One region of the Comamonas sp. 14P8.1.4 genome, then DNA from elsewhere that is predicted to be linked to it. Evidence: predicted binding sites of a transcription regulator. Region 1 holds the regulator's gene; the other holds the start of a gene.
The links. Region 1 encodes FNR, which switches genes on or off when oxygen is low (the NO sensors DNR and NnrR bind a similar motif). Its sites were predicted from a motif close to TTGATNNNNATCAA; they were not measured.

Region 1 (7,678 bases):
CGTGGATTCATCAAGAACATGGGGGATTTTGGAGATATCGACCCGCGCCAGCCTCCCCGCCAGCAATGGGTAACCATGCCCACCGAAGCGGGCACACCAATGTTGGCCGGTATCCGGGCTGGTTCCTCAGGTCCATCGCCTTCCCAAATGCTTGTTCAAGGCATTCAGTGGCTTGTGATGATGGATGGGCGCTATGACTAGCGCCAAGAACTCACCGTTGCGGGGGCAGCGCAGGCTAGGTGGTGCTGAAGGTCAACACCGCCACCCTGCTTCCCGTTGAACTGCAAACTTGTGAACCAAGCTGCGAGCACCAACATTTGAGTGGTCGATTCTAATGCTGGAAAAAGTCTGCTGGGCAGCGCAACCGGCATTCACAGCCCGCACCGGGCCCAATGCACGCCAGCATTGACAGCTTGAAACAAGCTTTTGTAGCTATATCTTGCGATCTGCCCTAAATTTGCGATTCCCTTCAAAAGGGCAGTCCTACAATTGGAGCAATCCATGACGACACCATCCATTCTTGACCCCGTTGCAGGGCGTGTAGAGCTGCTACTGGAGCAGTACGAAGCTATGCAGCACGCGAATCGCCAACTCAGCGAAGAGATCCAGGCTTTGCACAAGGAGCGTGACTCGCTGAAGTCACGCCTGAAAGCTGCGCGGGCACGCGTGGATGAGTTGATCGAACGTTTGCCGGTCAATCAGGAGGCATCTTGAGCCAGCTAGAAACACAAATCCTGCACCAGGACTATCTGCTGACCTGCCCTGACGGACAGGAAGCACAGCTGCTCGAGGCGGTGGAACGGGTGGATCACCAGTTCCAGCAAATGCTGGACAACACCAAGCTGCGTTCGCGCGAGCGTATTGGTGTGTTGCTGGCCGTCAATCTGGCGTTTGAAAGCCTGGAGCTGCGCAACCAGCTGCAAGCCCTGCAACAACAACTTGCTGCACTGCAAGGTGCCCAGGACACTGATGGTGCAGCACTGACTGACGCCGATGCCGAGCGTTTGCACGCTTTGGAAGCCCAAGCCAGCCACGATCAGGCGCTTGCCAGTGCCTTGGTGGATCGCATCGATCAAGCCTTGGCGCAGGCAAGCCAACCGCTGGCGCACACGCAGCCATCCATGGAAGCCATGGTAGACGCAATGCCCGCAACCACCGATATCGGCATCGACACAGATTTAGACAACGCCGCTCAAGTGGAATTGCCCTCCACGCCTGCGGAAAGCCTGTAAAATCGCACCTGTCTGCAATCCGCCGGGCTTTATATTGCCTTGAACCAATGCTCATTGAGCACGGGCTTGATACATTGCCTAGCAAGCGTGATCGTCTCGCGTCAGACGAACCCAACGTTAGGTTGCTCTCGCCCACCTGAACCCCCGGTTCAGGATGACGGCTCGGTGGTTTTGCAGACACCTTCATTCGCCATTCGGCACCACCCCCCAGCGATTTCCCTTCTAGCGGCACCACAGGGACGGCTTGTAGACCAAGTCCATCCACAACGCCCACAGTGATACGGCCACCAGCATCAGGCCTGCAGCGCGTGTTCCCCACTCTGAACGCCAGCGGTTGACCCTCCCGCTGAGCCAGCGCCACGCCAGTGGTGCAGCCAGCAGCCACAGCCCACTGCCCACCCCAAATGCCAGCATGCTGATGCCCCCCGTCCATGCAGAGCCGCTCAGTGCCGCGACCAGAACCGCCGAATAAAGCAAGCCACAGGGCATGCATGCCCAGGCCATTCCCGCCAGCAAGGCACCACCGCGCAAAGACAACACAGGCTGCACCTTGGCCCAGACCACACGCCCTGCGCGCTCCAGCCACACGGGCTGCTGTCCCTGAAACAGCATGAGCAGCCCCCAGGCCAAAATCGCCAGGTGCATGAGGACCCATACAGGGTGCAAGGCAGAGGTTTGATCCGAAAACCAGGCCACTTGCTCCATGGCCAAAGCGGCCACGGCGCCCAGCAAAGCGTAGCCAAGCAGGCGCCCCAGATGAAACTGGCAGGTGCTCCAGCTCCAGGCCCGGCGTTGCGGTGACCATGCTGCATGCATCTGCACGACTTGACCATGGCCCTGGATCACCGCATGGCAAGGTGCCGCACACATGGCAAGACAATGGGGCCCACCCACGAGCCCCATGAAAAATGCGGTCCAAAGCAAGGAAAGAATCATAGGGATCAGATGATCCGCGAGAATCGGGCACGATTGCGATCTGCCTGCAAATAACGGTCAAACACCAAGGCCACGCCACGTACAAAGAACCACCCTTTGGGGGTGACCGTGATGCAGTCATCGGAAATCGTCACCAGACCTTCGTCCTGCTGGTCTGCCAGCGCCTCAATTTCTGCTGCAAAATATTTTTTGAAATCGATGAGCCACGCACTGTTGATGGACTCATAGAACACCTCGCCTTGGCACATGATGGTCATGATCACCGCGCGGCGAATGGTGTCGTCCCGTGACAAGGCCAAACCACGCACCACGGGCAAGCGCCCTTGGTCCAACAGGTCGTAATACTCTTCCAGCGTTTTTGCATTTTGGCTGTACGTTGCTGCCACACGGCCAATCGCAGACACGCCCAGCGCAATCAGGTCGCAATCGGGTTGCGTGCTGTAGCCCTGGAAATTGCGGTGCAAACGCCCTTGGCGCTTGGCCACTGCCAATGCATCCTCCGGCAGGGCAAAGTGATCCATGCCCACATAGACGTAACCCGCAGCCATAAAGCTCTCAATCGCGGCCGACAACATACCCACCTTGTCGGGCGCGGATGGCAAATCGGCCTGCAAGATGCGCCGCTGAGGCTTGAAGCGTTCTGGCAAATGTGCATAGGCATACAGCGCAATGCGATCGGGCCGCAACTGCGCCACCTGCTGCAGCGTGCGCGCGAACGATTCCGGATTTTGCTTGGGCAGTCCGTAGATCAGGTCAACGTTGATCGACTCAAAACCCAGCTCGCGCGAAGCCGCCACCAAATCAAACACCTGCTCTGCGGGCTGCTCGCGGTGCACGGCTTTTTGCACCTCGGGATCAAAGTCCTGCACGCCAAAGCTCAGGCGGTTAAAGCCGATTTCCTTGAGTACCGCCAGTCGCTCTCGCGTGACAGTGCGTGGGTCGACTTCAATCGAATACTCCCCCGCAGGGTCAAACTGAAAGCGCTCGCGCAGCATGCCCCACAGCGCGCGCAATTCATCATCGGTCAGAAAGGTTGGTGTCCCACCACCGACGTGGAACTGGCTCACCGCCTGGCCACGACCGCAATGCTGCAGGTGCAGATCCACCTCACGCTCCAGATAGCGCATATAGGTGACCGCACGCTCATGGTGCTTGGTAATGATCTTGTTGCAGGCGCAGTAGTAGCACAGCGAATCGCAAAACGGGATGTGCACATACAGCGACATCGGCTGCTTGGCCGCAGCGGCCACTTTGCGCTGCTTGAGGGCCAAGATATAGTCACTATCGCCAAACGCCTCCACAAACCTATCCGCTGTGGGGTAGGACGTGTAGCGTGGACCTGGCACGTCATAGCGACGCAAGAGCTCGGGGGTGACAACTGTCATGAAGTTCTTCCTTGATGACAGGACTTTGCAACAATTGGCCACCTTCATCCTTGACGTGCATCAAGAGGTTGCTGTACAAGCGATGTCACAATTTAACTTACATCATTCATAGCAACTGCGAGCAATTCGATAGTTTCTTTTTTCTGATCTTTAACCGCACAAGCCTTTGATCTCTCCAAGACCCCGGGCTTTTGAGTACATGACTCCTCCAACCATCAAAGTTACCTGCTCCAACTGCAATCTGCGCGAACTCTGCATGCCCGTAGGCCTGAATGAGCAGCAGCTGCAGCGCATTGATGACATTGTGGCCACGCGCCGCAAAGTCAAACGCGGAGCAACGCTGTTTCGCAATGGAGAAGCATTCACATCGCTCTACGCCATTCGAACCGGTTTTTTCAAGACCTGCGTCGCCACAGAAGATGGTCGCGATCAAGTGACCGGTTTCCAGATGGCCGGCGAAATCATTGGTTTGGATGGCATTGTCAATGACCACCACACCTGTGACGCCGTCGCACTGGAAGACGCGGAAGTGTGCGTGATGCCTTTCGATGGTCTGGAAGAAATCTCGCGCGAAGTGACCGCACTGCAAAGCCATGTGCACAAAGTCATGAGCCGCGAAATTGTGCGTGAGCACAGCGTGATGCTGCTGCTGGGCAGCATGCGCGCCGAAGAGCGCTTGGCTGCCTTCATTTTGAACCTGGTGCAACGCCTGCATGCCCGCGGTTTCTCGTCTTCTGAGCTGGTGCTGCGCATGACGCGTGAAGAAATCGGCAGCTACCTGGGCCTGAAGCTGGAGACCGTCAGCCGCACGTTCTCCAAGTTTGTGGAAGAAGGCATGGTGGAAGTCAAACAGCGCCACGTGCGCATTCTGGATACGGCGGCCCTGCAACGTCTGGTCAACAGCCAGCACGAATGCAATAAATAAGCGCTACCCACCATCAAAAAAAACCTCCCCGCTTTCGCCAGGGAGGTTTTTTTATGGCCAACGTTCAGGCTAACCAGCGGCGCAGCGCCAGCGCAGGCGACTTATGCGGCCAGGCGCTTCACTTCACAGTGCAGAGGGCTGTGCATTCACCTCAGCGGCAGACATGGACAGCAGCACCGTCAGATAACCCGCCGCCGCAAACACGGCCCAGAATGCAAAAAATGCCAAGGTGTAAATGGCCGTGCGGGACAGCTGCACACCCTGCCCCAGCCACAACATGTCTTGCGGATCAAAGGCGGCAAACACCAGCATTTCCATCACACCGGCCGCCAAGAAGGCAGGCCACAGAATCCACATTAAACGACGTGTCCACATACACCCTCCTTCGCATGAAGTCTGTACCTATTGTGAACATCGATCCTTTGGCTGGTGTGTGGGAGAAACACTCAATAAAAACAATAGCTGCAAGCGCTTATCAAGCAATGATTTGAAATGGATTCAATCCTCAAGCCATTGCATACCAAGCGCTAGCAGCTACTGATAGTGAAGCACCCGTTTTACTTGGGTGAAAGATCAGGCAAGTCTGCATCCGGCGTGGTGGCATGGTTGCGTGCCGCACCGGCTGGGGCCAGGCTTTTTTCGGCATGTCGCAGCTCCTGATTGATATGCAGCCCCTTTTGGTAGTAGTTCTCATCGACCACCGGATCTGCACCGCGCATGGCAATCATGGCCGTTGTCACACCGGCCACCACGACAATCGCAGGGCCTGCCAGCACCAGCCATACGTGCCCGTATTTCCACCAGGGGCCCGACTTCTTTTCCAGCTTCTTTGCAATCTGAGACATACCAAACTCTCTTTGAATCAAACAGGGTGTGCAAGGGCTACGCCTTCCACACACCATGCACCGCTTTTAGCGCGGCACGATAAACACCGACTTCTCCAGCACGTGACCCTGGCCGCTTTGCGCCGTGATCTCGAACTCGATCGGGTGTGAGCCCGCCTGCGCAGACCCATATGGGATCTGCACCCGCACCGCAACCCCACGCGTCTGCGCTGCATCTACCGCAACAGCCGTAGCTTCCGCCACCTCAATGCCCTGCAGCCCCTTGACCGTGACCACATAGGTCTGCGCCAGCTCTGTCGCATTCATGACCTGCAGGCGGTACACATTCTCCAGCTTGCCACCCGAGGCAATGCGCGCCAGCGAGGCACGGTCACGAATCACGTCGACTTTCAGCGGCTCACGCACAGCCATGCTGACCACCATGGCCACCGACAGCGCCAGCAAAATGGCTGAATAAATCAATACACGAGGCCGAACAATACGACGCAGAATTTGCGCGCCCGACCAGCCCTGACTGACCGCATTCTGGGTGGTCAAGCGAATCAGGCCACGTGGATAGTTCATGTTATCCATCACGTTGTTGCATGCATCCACACACAAGCCACAACCGATGCACTCGTACTGCAGGCCGTTGCGAATATCAATGCCCACCGGGCAGACTTGCACACACAGCTTGCAGTCAATGCAGTCACCCAGCCCTTGGGAGCGGTAATCGGACTCTTTTTTGCGTGGACCACGCGCTTCACCGCGGGGTGCGTCATAGCTGACGATCAACGTGTCTTTGTCAAACATCGCGCTTTGAAAGCGCGCATACGGGCACATGTATTTGCACACCTGCTCACGCATGTAGCCCGCATTGCCGTAGGTGGCAAAACCGTAGAACAGCACCCAGAAAATTTGCCAGCCACCGTCCAGAACCAGCAGCTCACCGCCTAGTTCACGAATGGGCACAAAGTAGCCGACGAACGTGAAGCCCGTCCACAGCGCCAAGGCAATCCAGAGCAGTTGCTTGAGCGACTTTTTCCAGATTTTCTCGGCCGTCCAGCCTCCTTGGTCCAGGCGGATTCGCGCACTGCGGTCACCTTCGACCTTGTGCTCAATCCACATGAAGATTTCGGAGTACACCGTTTGCGGACAGGTGAAGCCACACCACAGGCGCCCGGCCACCGCCGTGAACAAGAACAGCGCCAGGGCACTGATGATGAGCAAGCCCGTCAGGTAGATAAAGTCCTGCGGGTACAGCACCAGGCCAAACAAATAAAAACGGCGCGTGCCCAGGTCGAACAGCACCATCTGGCGCTGCCCCCACTCCAGCCACGGCAAGCCGTAGAAAAGCAACTGTGTCAGCAGCACCATGGCCCAGCGCCAATTCATGAACTTGCCGCTGATGGAGCGCGGATAAACCTTCTTGTGCGCTTCAAAAAACGAGATGGTCTTTTCCTGGCTATCCGCTTGGATCGGAATGATTTTTTGCGGTTTTTGTTGCTCGGAACTCATGCGTCACACTCCCTAAATTGCACCAAAGCAAAAGGCGGCACAGAGTGCCGCCTTCCACATCGTCACAACGCTCAGTTACCTGCTTTGGGCTTGTTGGACAAGCCCCACACATAGGCGGTCAGAACGTCGATCTGTGCAGGTGTCAATTTCTTGCTCTGCGCAGGCATTTCGTTCATCTTGCCATGGGTGATCATGTCGATGATCGCTTGCTCACCCCAGCCATGCAGCCACACATCGTCGGTCAGGTTGGGGGCACCCAAGAGAGGGTTGCCCTTGGCATCCATGCCGTGGCATGCCGCACACACCGTGAACTTGGACTTGCCCAACGAAGCCTTCAAGGAATCGTGGGGGCTGCCCGACAGGCTCAGCACGTAGTGCGCCAGATTGCGCACATCGTCGGCTGTACCCACCGCTTCAGCCTGGGGAGGCATCATGGCCATGCGGCCTTCGGTGATGGTCTGCTTGATGTTCTCAGGCGCGCCACCGTGCAGCCAGTCGCTGTCAGTCAGGTTCGGGAAGCTCTTGCTGCCGCGAGCATCCGAGCCGTGGCACTGTGCGCAGTTGTTCATGAACAAGCGCTCGCCCACAGCCATGGCCTGGCTGTCCTGGGACATGTCTTGTGCATTCATCGCCGTAAAGCGTGCGTACAAAGGCTCCAGCTCCGCCTTGGCCTTGTCCACTTCCGCCTCATAGGCCCCCACTTGGCTCCACTGCATCTTGCCTGCATAGGCACCCAAACCGGGGTATGCCAGCAAGTACAGCAAGCCAAATACGAGGGTGATCACAAACATCCAGACCCACCAACGTGGCATCGGATTGTTCAGTTCGCGCAGGTCTTCGTCCCACACGTGGCCAGTG
Region 2 (7,678 bases), on a different contig from region 1:
GCCATGATCAAGCTGCAGATGGTGGGCCTCAAGCCGGAGCACGCCACGCGCATGCCGGCTGACTTGTCAGGGGGCATGGTCAAGCGCGTGGCGCTGGCGCGCGCGCTCATCATGGATCCGCCCTTGCTGCTACTGGACGAGCCCACCGCAGGGCTGGACCCGACCAGTTCCGACGAGTTCTGCATCTTGCTGAAAGAGCTGCATGCCGAGCTGGGCCTGACCATGATCATGGTTACCCATGATCTGGATACCTTGTTTGCACTCTCCAGCCGCGTGGCCGTGCTGGCCGAGAAAAAAGTCATCGTGACGGGTGCTCCGCGCGAGGTCGCGCAGTTTCAGCACCCCTTTATTGCAACTTTCTTTCAGGGTGAGCGCGGCCGTCGTGCCATGGCGCCCGCCCCGCAGGGAGGAGATTGAGTATGGAAAACAAATCACACGCCATGGCGGCAGGCACGTTTGTGCTGGCGCTGGCCGTGTTGCTGGCGGGCATGGCCCTGTGGCTGACGCGCGACCGCCACGAATACACGGTGTATGAACTGTCTACGGCCGACGCCATCAGTGGGCTGCAAAGCCAGGCCACGGTGCGCTACAAAGGGGTGGCCGTGGGCAAGGTCACGGATATTACCTTTGACGATGTGCAAAAAGGCAATGTGCTGATCCGGATTGCCGTGGACAGCAAGGCCCCCGTCTCCACCACGGGCACCTACGGCATGCTGGGCTACCAGGGGGTGACGGGCATTGCGCACATCCAGCTCGATGATGTGACCGAGACCAGCACCGAACTGCCACACGGCGCCAGCGGTCTGCCGCGCCTGCCGATGAAGTCTTCCCCTCTGAGCGTTCTGGCCGATCAGGGCATGACGATTCTGGGTAAGGTGGACGAGGCCACCAAACGCATCAATCAATTGCTGGGCGATGACAACCAGGCGCGCTTTAGCAGCCTGCTGGGGAACCTGTCGGAGGCCGCAGGCAATGTGAGCGAGGTCACGCGGGCCATGAACACCACCTTGCGCGATCAGGTGGCACCTGCGGTCAAGGAGTTTCCCGCCATGGCGCAGGACGCGCGCAAAGCCATGCAAGCCATGGAGCGGGCAGGCAATGAGGCCGGAGCGTTGGCACATGATGTACGCACGATGACCGAAGCCGTGCAAGGCCCTGGTGGGGCGCTGGATCAAATCACCCAGGGCACGCAGTCCATGGCGCGGGCGGCCGAGCGCTTTGACCGCGCCACGCTGCCCGGTATCAACCAGGCGGCTAGCGATGTCTCTGCAGCGGCACGCCGCCTGGGCAGCGCCGCCTCGGGAATCGGCGACAACCCACAGTCGCTGATCTACGGCAACCGTGGCGCCCCCGGGCCGGGTGAAGCCGGTTTTGTGGCCCCGCAACCCCAACCATGAGAAAGCGCACCATGCAAAGCACGCATACCAAACGAATCCAGTGGCTGCTTGCCGGGGCATTGATGGGGTTGCTGGCCGGTTGTGCCAATTTCCCCAGTCCGCCGCAGTCGATGGCGCGTTATGACCTGGGCGCTGCCCCTGCACTGGCGGCGCCAGGCGTGGGCTTGCAGCCCATTGCGCTGGCGCAAATGCAGGCGCCGCTGCAGATCGAGGGCAACACCGGCATGCACTACCGCCTGGCCTATGCCGATGCCCAGTTGCTGCACACCTACAGCCAAGCACGCTGGGGGCTGCCGCCTGCGCAAATGGTGCTGCAGCGGCTGCGCGAGCACCTGAGTCAGGGCGGGCGCATCGTGCTGTCGGCAGAAGCGGGCGAGATGCCGCCTTCGGTGCAGGGGCGGCAGGTGCCGGTGCTGCGGCTGTCGCTGGAAGAGTTCAGCCACCTCTTCACCAGTGCGCAGGACAGCGCAGGCTGGGTGCGCATTCGTGCCACGCTGGTAGACCCGGCGCCTCAGGGGGATGTGCTGCTGGACCAGCAGGTGTTTGATGTGCGCCAGCCCTCCGCGGCGGCCAGCGCCTCTGGCGGGGTGCAAGCACTGTCGCTGGCGGTTGATGCGGTGGGCGCGCAGATGCAGCAATGGCTGCTGGCGGCGGTGCCTGTGCAGCGCTGAGCCTGTCTTTCAGGCAGGGAAGTCCTGGTCTGACCGTTCATCGCCTGCATCGACTACGCCACAGACAAGCGGTACTTTTTACAGTGGAAGTGCGTGCTGCATTGCGCTTGTTGCTATTTATTGAATAGCGATATACGCGGCAGCGTCACTGAATCCACCGCAAGGAGTCACCATGAACGAAGACCGTATCGCAGGAAACTGGAAACAATTCAAGGGCAAGATGCGCGAGCAATGGGGCAAGTTGACCGACGATGACGTCGATGTGATTGCCGGCAAGCGCGATCAGTTTCTGGGCAAGCTGCAAGAGCGCCAGGGGATTGCCAAAGAGGAAGCCGAGAAACAGCTGACTGACTGGCAAAAGCGCAACCCCGACTTCCGTTGGGACGAGTAAGCCACGGATTGCCCACAGGCATGGGCGCCAGGCCCATGTCTGCTTTGTTGCCATCTCATGCAATGAGGAGTTCCCCATGCCATTGAAAAAACGTTGGGCTGCGCTTGCCGTGGCCGCCTGTTTGAGTACCTCGGCCTTCGCACTGACCCATGAAGAGATCCGTGCGGAGAGCCAGCGGATCGATGCCGCGTATGACGCAGCGAAAACCCAGTGCAAATCGCTGAAGAGCAATGCCAAGGATGTGTGCGAAGCCGAAGCCAATGGCCAGAAAAAAGTGGCTGAGGCGGAGCTGGACGTGCGCAAGGAAGATACCGAGAAACACCGTCACAACCTCGCCAAGGCCAAGGCAGATGCTGCCTACGAGGTGGCTAAGGAGCGGTGTGACGATCTGAAGGGCCACGCCGAAGACGTGTGCGAGAAGGACGCCAAGGCCGAACATGTCAAGGCGCTGGAGGCGGCCAAGGTGGCCGATGCCCGCGCGGACACCAGCAAGCAAGGTACGGCCAAGGCGGCCCATGTGTCCGAGGTGCGCAAGGACGCTGCGAGCCATGTGCGTGAGGCGGAGTACAAAGCGGCCCGCGAACGCTGCAATGCCCTGACGGGTGATGCCAAGGACCAGTGCCACAACGACGCCCAGCGCAAGTTTGCCCAGTAAGGCGACGCCGCCCGTGCGGCGCGCTTTGAACACCTCCAAGCCCCGCATGTCGGGGCTTTTTCGCGTTCACCCGCAAAAAAGCGTAGGTCAAGGCCTTGCGGCGAAATGTGTTTGATGTGCCGCAAATCCCTTGGCAATGTCCACCCTAAGCTCACGCCCTTGTCCCCCACATAGAAGCAAGGAGCTGCACGATGGCGACATTGGAGTGGAGCGCAGACCTGGAGCTGAACGTTCCGGCCATGGATGAAACGCACAAAGAGTTTGTGGAACTGCTGGCGGCTGTGGAGCGTGCGCCGGACGAGGCGTTGGCCCCGCTGTGGCAGTCCCTGATCGCGCATACGGAAGAGCACTTTGGCCAGGAAGACCGCTGGATGGTAGCCACCGGCTTTGCGGTGGGCAACTGCCACGCCACGCAGCACAAAGTGGTGCTGGAGATCATGCGCGAAGGCGGCAAGCGCTGTGAGGAGGGCGAGTACACCATGGTCCGCGGCATGACGCCGGAGCTGGCCTCCTGGTTCAGCTACCACGCACAAACCATGGATGCGGCGCTGGCGCAGCACATGCAAGGCCTGGGTTTTGACCCGGCCACGGGTGCCATGACGCATGCACAGGACTTGCCCGCCACGCCGATCAGCGGTTGCGGCGGCGCCTGCTCCACCCCTGGAGATCACGCGCAGCACGCTGCCGAAGCGGACAAAGTGGCACACGCCGCGCTGTAAGCGCGCCAGCCTGTGCTTTAGCCGGCGAGCACAGGGAAAATCTTCATCAAGCCACCGGCCATCACCTCGACGGCCAGCGCGGCCAGGATCAGGCCCATCAGCCGCGTCATGACATTGATGCCCGTCTTGCCCAGCACGCGGGCAATCGGCTCCGCCATGGAAAAACTGGCCCACACGGCGGCAGCCACCACCACCCCATAGCCCACCAGCGCCAGGTGCTGCCAGAAGGTGGCGGCCTGGTCGGCGTAAATCACCACGGTCGACATGGCGGCTGGCCCGGTCAGCAGGGGAATGGTCAGCGGCACCACGGCAATGCTGTTGCCCATGGCGGCCTTTTCAGCGCCGGCCTCCAGCGTGTCCTCGTGGCGGCGCTCCTCGGCAGGGCGCGCGTTGAGCATGTTCATGGCGCTGATCAGCAGCAGCAAACCGCCGCCCACCTGAAAGCTCTGCAGCGAGATGTTGAAGAAGTCCAGCACCTGCAGGCCAATCAAGGCACAGGCCGCAATCACCACAAAAGCACTGAAGGCCGCCGTGCGGATGGTTTGCGCACGTTGCTGGGTGTTGAAGCCCTCGGTGTAGTGAATGAAGAAAGGCACGATCGCCAGGGGGTTGACGATGGCGACCAGGGTGATCAGCGGTTTTAAATCCATGGGTGCTCGGGCCTGCGGTAAGTTGCTGTGCCAGTGGCGCGCAGATTGCTTAAAGTCAGCGGTGAAATGGACGAAGTCTATAGAGCTGGAGCGTGTGGGCCCGTGGCAGTCAGGGGCCGAACGTCAGAACAACGATCAGGAGAAGCATACATGGGCCAGTTTGTACAACTAATGGCAGAAGATGGCACGCAAATTCCCGCCTGGGTGGCCGAGCCCGACGGTCCGGTGCGTGGGGCCATTGTGGTGGCGCAGGAGATTTTTGGGGTGAATGCCCATATTCGTGCCGTCACCGACCGCCTGGCTGCGCGCGGCTTTCTGGCGATTGCCCCGGCGCTGTTCACGCGCATGGAGTTTGATGTGCAACTGGGCTACGACGCCGAAGGCATGACAGCGGGCAAGCAGCTCAAGGCCGCAGCCGAGGCACTGCCGGGCGAGGGCGTGCTGCAGGACATTCGCGCTGCAGCGCAATGGGCGCAGCAGCACAGCGGCGCCAAAGTGGGCATGGTGGGCTTTTGCTGGGGCGGGCTACTGACCTGGCGCGCTGCCAATCTGGTCGACGAGATTGCGGCCGCCGTGTGCTACTACGGTGGCGGCATGACAGTGCCGCCCGAGATGGCGCGCGCACCGCATGTGCCGGTGATGGCGCATTTCGGCCGGCTCGATGCCCACATCTCGCTGGACAGCGTGCAGGCCTTCAGCGCCGCGCAACCGCAGGTGCAGGTGCATGTGTATGAGGCGGACCACGGCTTCAATTGTGACCAGCGCGGCAGCTACGACCAGCCCAGTGCCATTCAGGCCAAAGACCGCACGCTGGCGTTCTTTGACCAGCACTTGCAGGCTTGATTGAAGAAAAGGAGCGGCTAGCGCTGGTGCACCAAGCACTTCAAGCCAGTTTTGTGCGGAAGTGCAGGGTTAGCAGGCGCTAGCTGCTCTGCTTTTTAATCGTTATCGCCCAGCAAGCTGGCTTTTTCGATGTAGCGGCGGCGCCAGAAAAAGACCAGCAGCACGATGCCAATCGCTGCCATGGCGGCCATGGCCCACCAGAAGCCGTCTTCCTTGTGCACCAGCGGCAGCACGTCAAAGTTCATGCCGAACACAGCGGCAATCAGGTTCAGCGGCAAAAAGATGGCGGTCAGCGTGGTCAGTGTGCGCATGATGTCGTTGGCGCGGTTGCTCTGGGCCGAGAAGTGCATCTGGACGGCGGCCTCGGCGCTTTGTTCCATGCGGTGCACGTGGTGGATCACGCGTTCAATGTGCTCCAGCACGTCGCTGGAGCGCACGCGCAGCAGCTCCAGGGCACGGCGCTCGGCCGGGCTGCTGTGTTCGTCTTCCCACGAAGGCAGGGCGTCCGTCCAGTCTTGCATGGCGGCGCGCTGGTCTTCGCAGATTTCATCGAGCTGGTGCAGCCCCAGGCGTGCCTGCAGCACTTTGCCCCAGTCGTTGAAGCGCGATTTGGGGTTGAGCAGCTGCATCTGCCAGACATCAATCTGCTTGGCCATGTCGCGGCGTAGGCTGAGGTAGCCGTCCACCATCTGGTCGATCTGGCGCAGCATTAGGTCGGCGCTGCTGGGCGGAAAGCGCCCGGTCACGCCGCGTTTTTCGGGGCTCGGCGCCGTGGGGTGCAGCAGGCGCTGAAAGCTCAGCGCGCGCACGGGGCAGTCTGTGGGGTGCACGCTCAGCAGCAAGGTGTCGAACACTGCGTAGCCGACGGGCGCGGTCTCCACCCCCTTGAGGCTGGTTTTGGGGCTGGTGGCGGCGGGCTGGTCCAGGCGGCGAAACAGCAGCACGTCGTAGTCGGACGTGTAGTCGAACGTCGAGGGGATGTGCGCATTTAGCAAGTCCGAGATGTGCAGGTCCACCAAGGGCGTGCCGCACAGCTGCTGCAGCAGCGCTTGTACGGTGGCCAGCTGGTCTTCGAACTCGCTGCGCTCGCACGAGAGCCAGTAAAACTGGCTGCCCGTGGCGGGTGGCAGGGGGGCGGCGTCTGTCGTGGGCCAGGTGCCCAGGTCTTGCACGTGTTTGGTGACAGGCTCAATCAGCAGCAGGCGCATGGCGGCTTAGGTATCAAATAGGCAGAAAGCGCAGGAGTGACAAGCGCTTTCAGCTATCAAATAAAGAAAAAGGCAGCCCGCAGGCTGCCTTGGATGGTGGCAGGCGTACAGCCCGCAGCTTACAGGCCGCGCAGCTTTTTGGCCGCGTCGATGGCGAAGTAAGTCAGGATGCCGTCGGCACCGGCGCGCTTGAAGGCCAGCAGGGCTTCCATCATCACGGCGTCGTGGTCCAGCCAGCCGTTTTGGGCGGCGGCCTTGATCATGGCGTACTCGCCCGACACCTGGTAGGCAAACGTGGGCACCTTGAACTCGTCTTTGACGCGGCGCACGATGTCCAAGTACGGCATGCCGGGCTTGACCATGACCATGTCCGCGCCTTCGGCGATGTCCATGGCCACTTCACGCAGCGCTTCGTCGGAGTTGGCGGGGTCCATCTGGTAGACGTTCTTGTCGGCCTTGCCCAGGGCGCCACGGGTGCCCACGGCATCGCGGAAGGGGCCGTAGAAGCTGCTGGCGTACTTGGCGCTGTAGGCCATGATGCGGGTGTAGATGTGGCCTTGCAGCTCCAGTGCTTCGCGGATGGCGCCAATGCGGCCGTCCATCATGTCGCTGGGGGCCACCATGTCCACACCGGCTTCGGCATGGGTCAGCGCCTGGCCGACAAGCACTTCCACGGTGTCATCGTTCAGGATGTAGCCGGTTTCGTCCAGGATGCCGTCCTGGCCGTGGCTGGTATAGGGGTCCAGTGCCACGTCGGTCATCACGCCCAGCTGGGGGAATTCCTTTTTCAGCGCGCGCACCACGCGGGGGATCAGACCGTCGGGGTTCAAGGCTTCCTTGCCATCGGGCGTCTTCAGGTGCGCGTCAATGGCGGGGAAGAGCGCCAGCACGGGAATCTCCAGCTTGACGCACTCTTCGGCCACGGGCAGCAGCAAATCCAGGCTCAGGCGGTCAACGCCGGGCATGGAGGTGATGGCTTCGCGGCGGTTGCTGCCCTCGTGCACAAACACGGGGTAGATGAAGTCATGGGCTGTCAGGTGGTTTTCACGCACCAGGTTACGGGTGAAGGCGTCACGGCGCAGACGGCGCGGACGGCTTTGCGGGAAAGGGGTAGGGCTAGACAGATGCATGCCCACCATTGTGC

Region 2: the regulator FNR is predicted to act here: its motif matches at 3,226-3,239, upstream of AC27VO_RS05345 (hemerythrin domain-containing protein).

What each region holds. Positions count from the first base shown of each region.
Region 1 is NZ_JBYOKN010000004.1:72,415-80,092, reverse strand. It holds cobalamin riboswitch at 88-330, opposite strand; gene AC27VO_RS09650 (DUF904 domain-containing protein) at 502-714, shown strand; gene AC27VO_RS09645 (cell division protein ZapA) at 711-1,232, shown strand; gene AC27VO_RS09640 (sulfite exporter TauE/SafE family protein) at 1,455-2,168, opposite strand; gene hemN (oxygen-independent coproporphyrinogen III oxidase) at 2,174-3,553, opposite strand; gene fnr (fumarate/nitrate reduction transcriptional regulator Fnr) at 3,753-4,478, shown strand; gene AC27VO_RS09625 (hypothetical protein) at 4,602-4,853, opposite strand; gene AC27VO_RS09620 (FixH family protein) at 5,036-5,323, opposite strand; gene ccoG (cytochrome c oxidase accessory protein CcoG) at 5,390-6,820, opposite strand; gene ccoP (cytochrome-c oxidase, cbb3-type subunit III) at 6,892-7,678, opposite strand, start outside.
Region 2 is NZ_JBYOKN010000002.1:144,693-152,370, reverse strand. It holds gene AC27VO_RS05370 (ABC transporter ATP-binding protein) at 1-417, shown strand, start outside; gene AC27VO_RS05365 (MlaD family protein) at 420-1,397, shown strand; gene AC27VO_RS05360 (ABC-type transport auxiliary lipoprotein family protein) at 1,409-2,068, shown strand; gene AC27VO_RS05355 (CsbD family protein) at 2,241-2,459, shown strand; gene AC27VO_RS05350 (hypothetical protein) at 2,536-3,114, shown strand; gene AC27VO_RS05345 (hemerythrin domain-containing protein) at 3,306-3,833, shown strand; gene AC27VO_RS05340 (MarC family protein) at 3,851-4,483, opposite strand; gene AC27VO_RS05335 (dienelactone hydrolase family protein) at 4,634-5,326, shown strand; gene AC27VO_RS05330 (magnesium transporter CorA family protein) at 5,422-6,534, opposite strand; gene hemB (porphobilinogen synthase) at 6,654-7,664, opposite strand.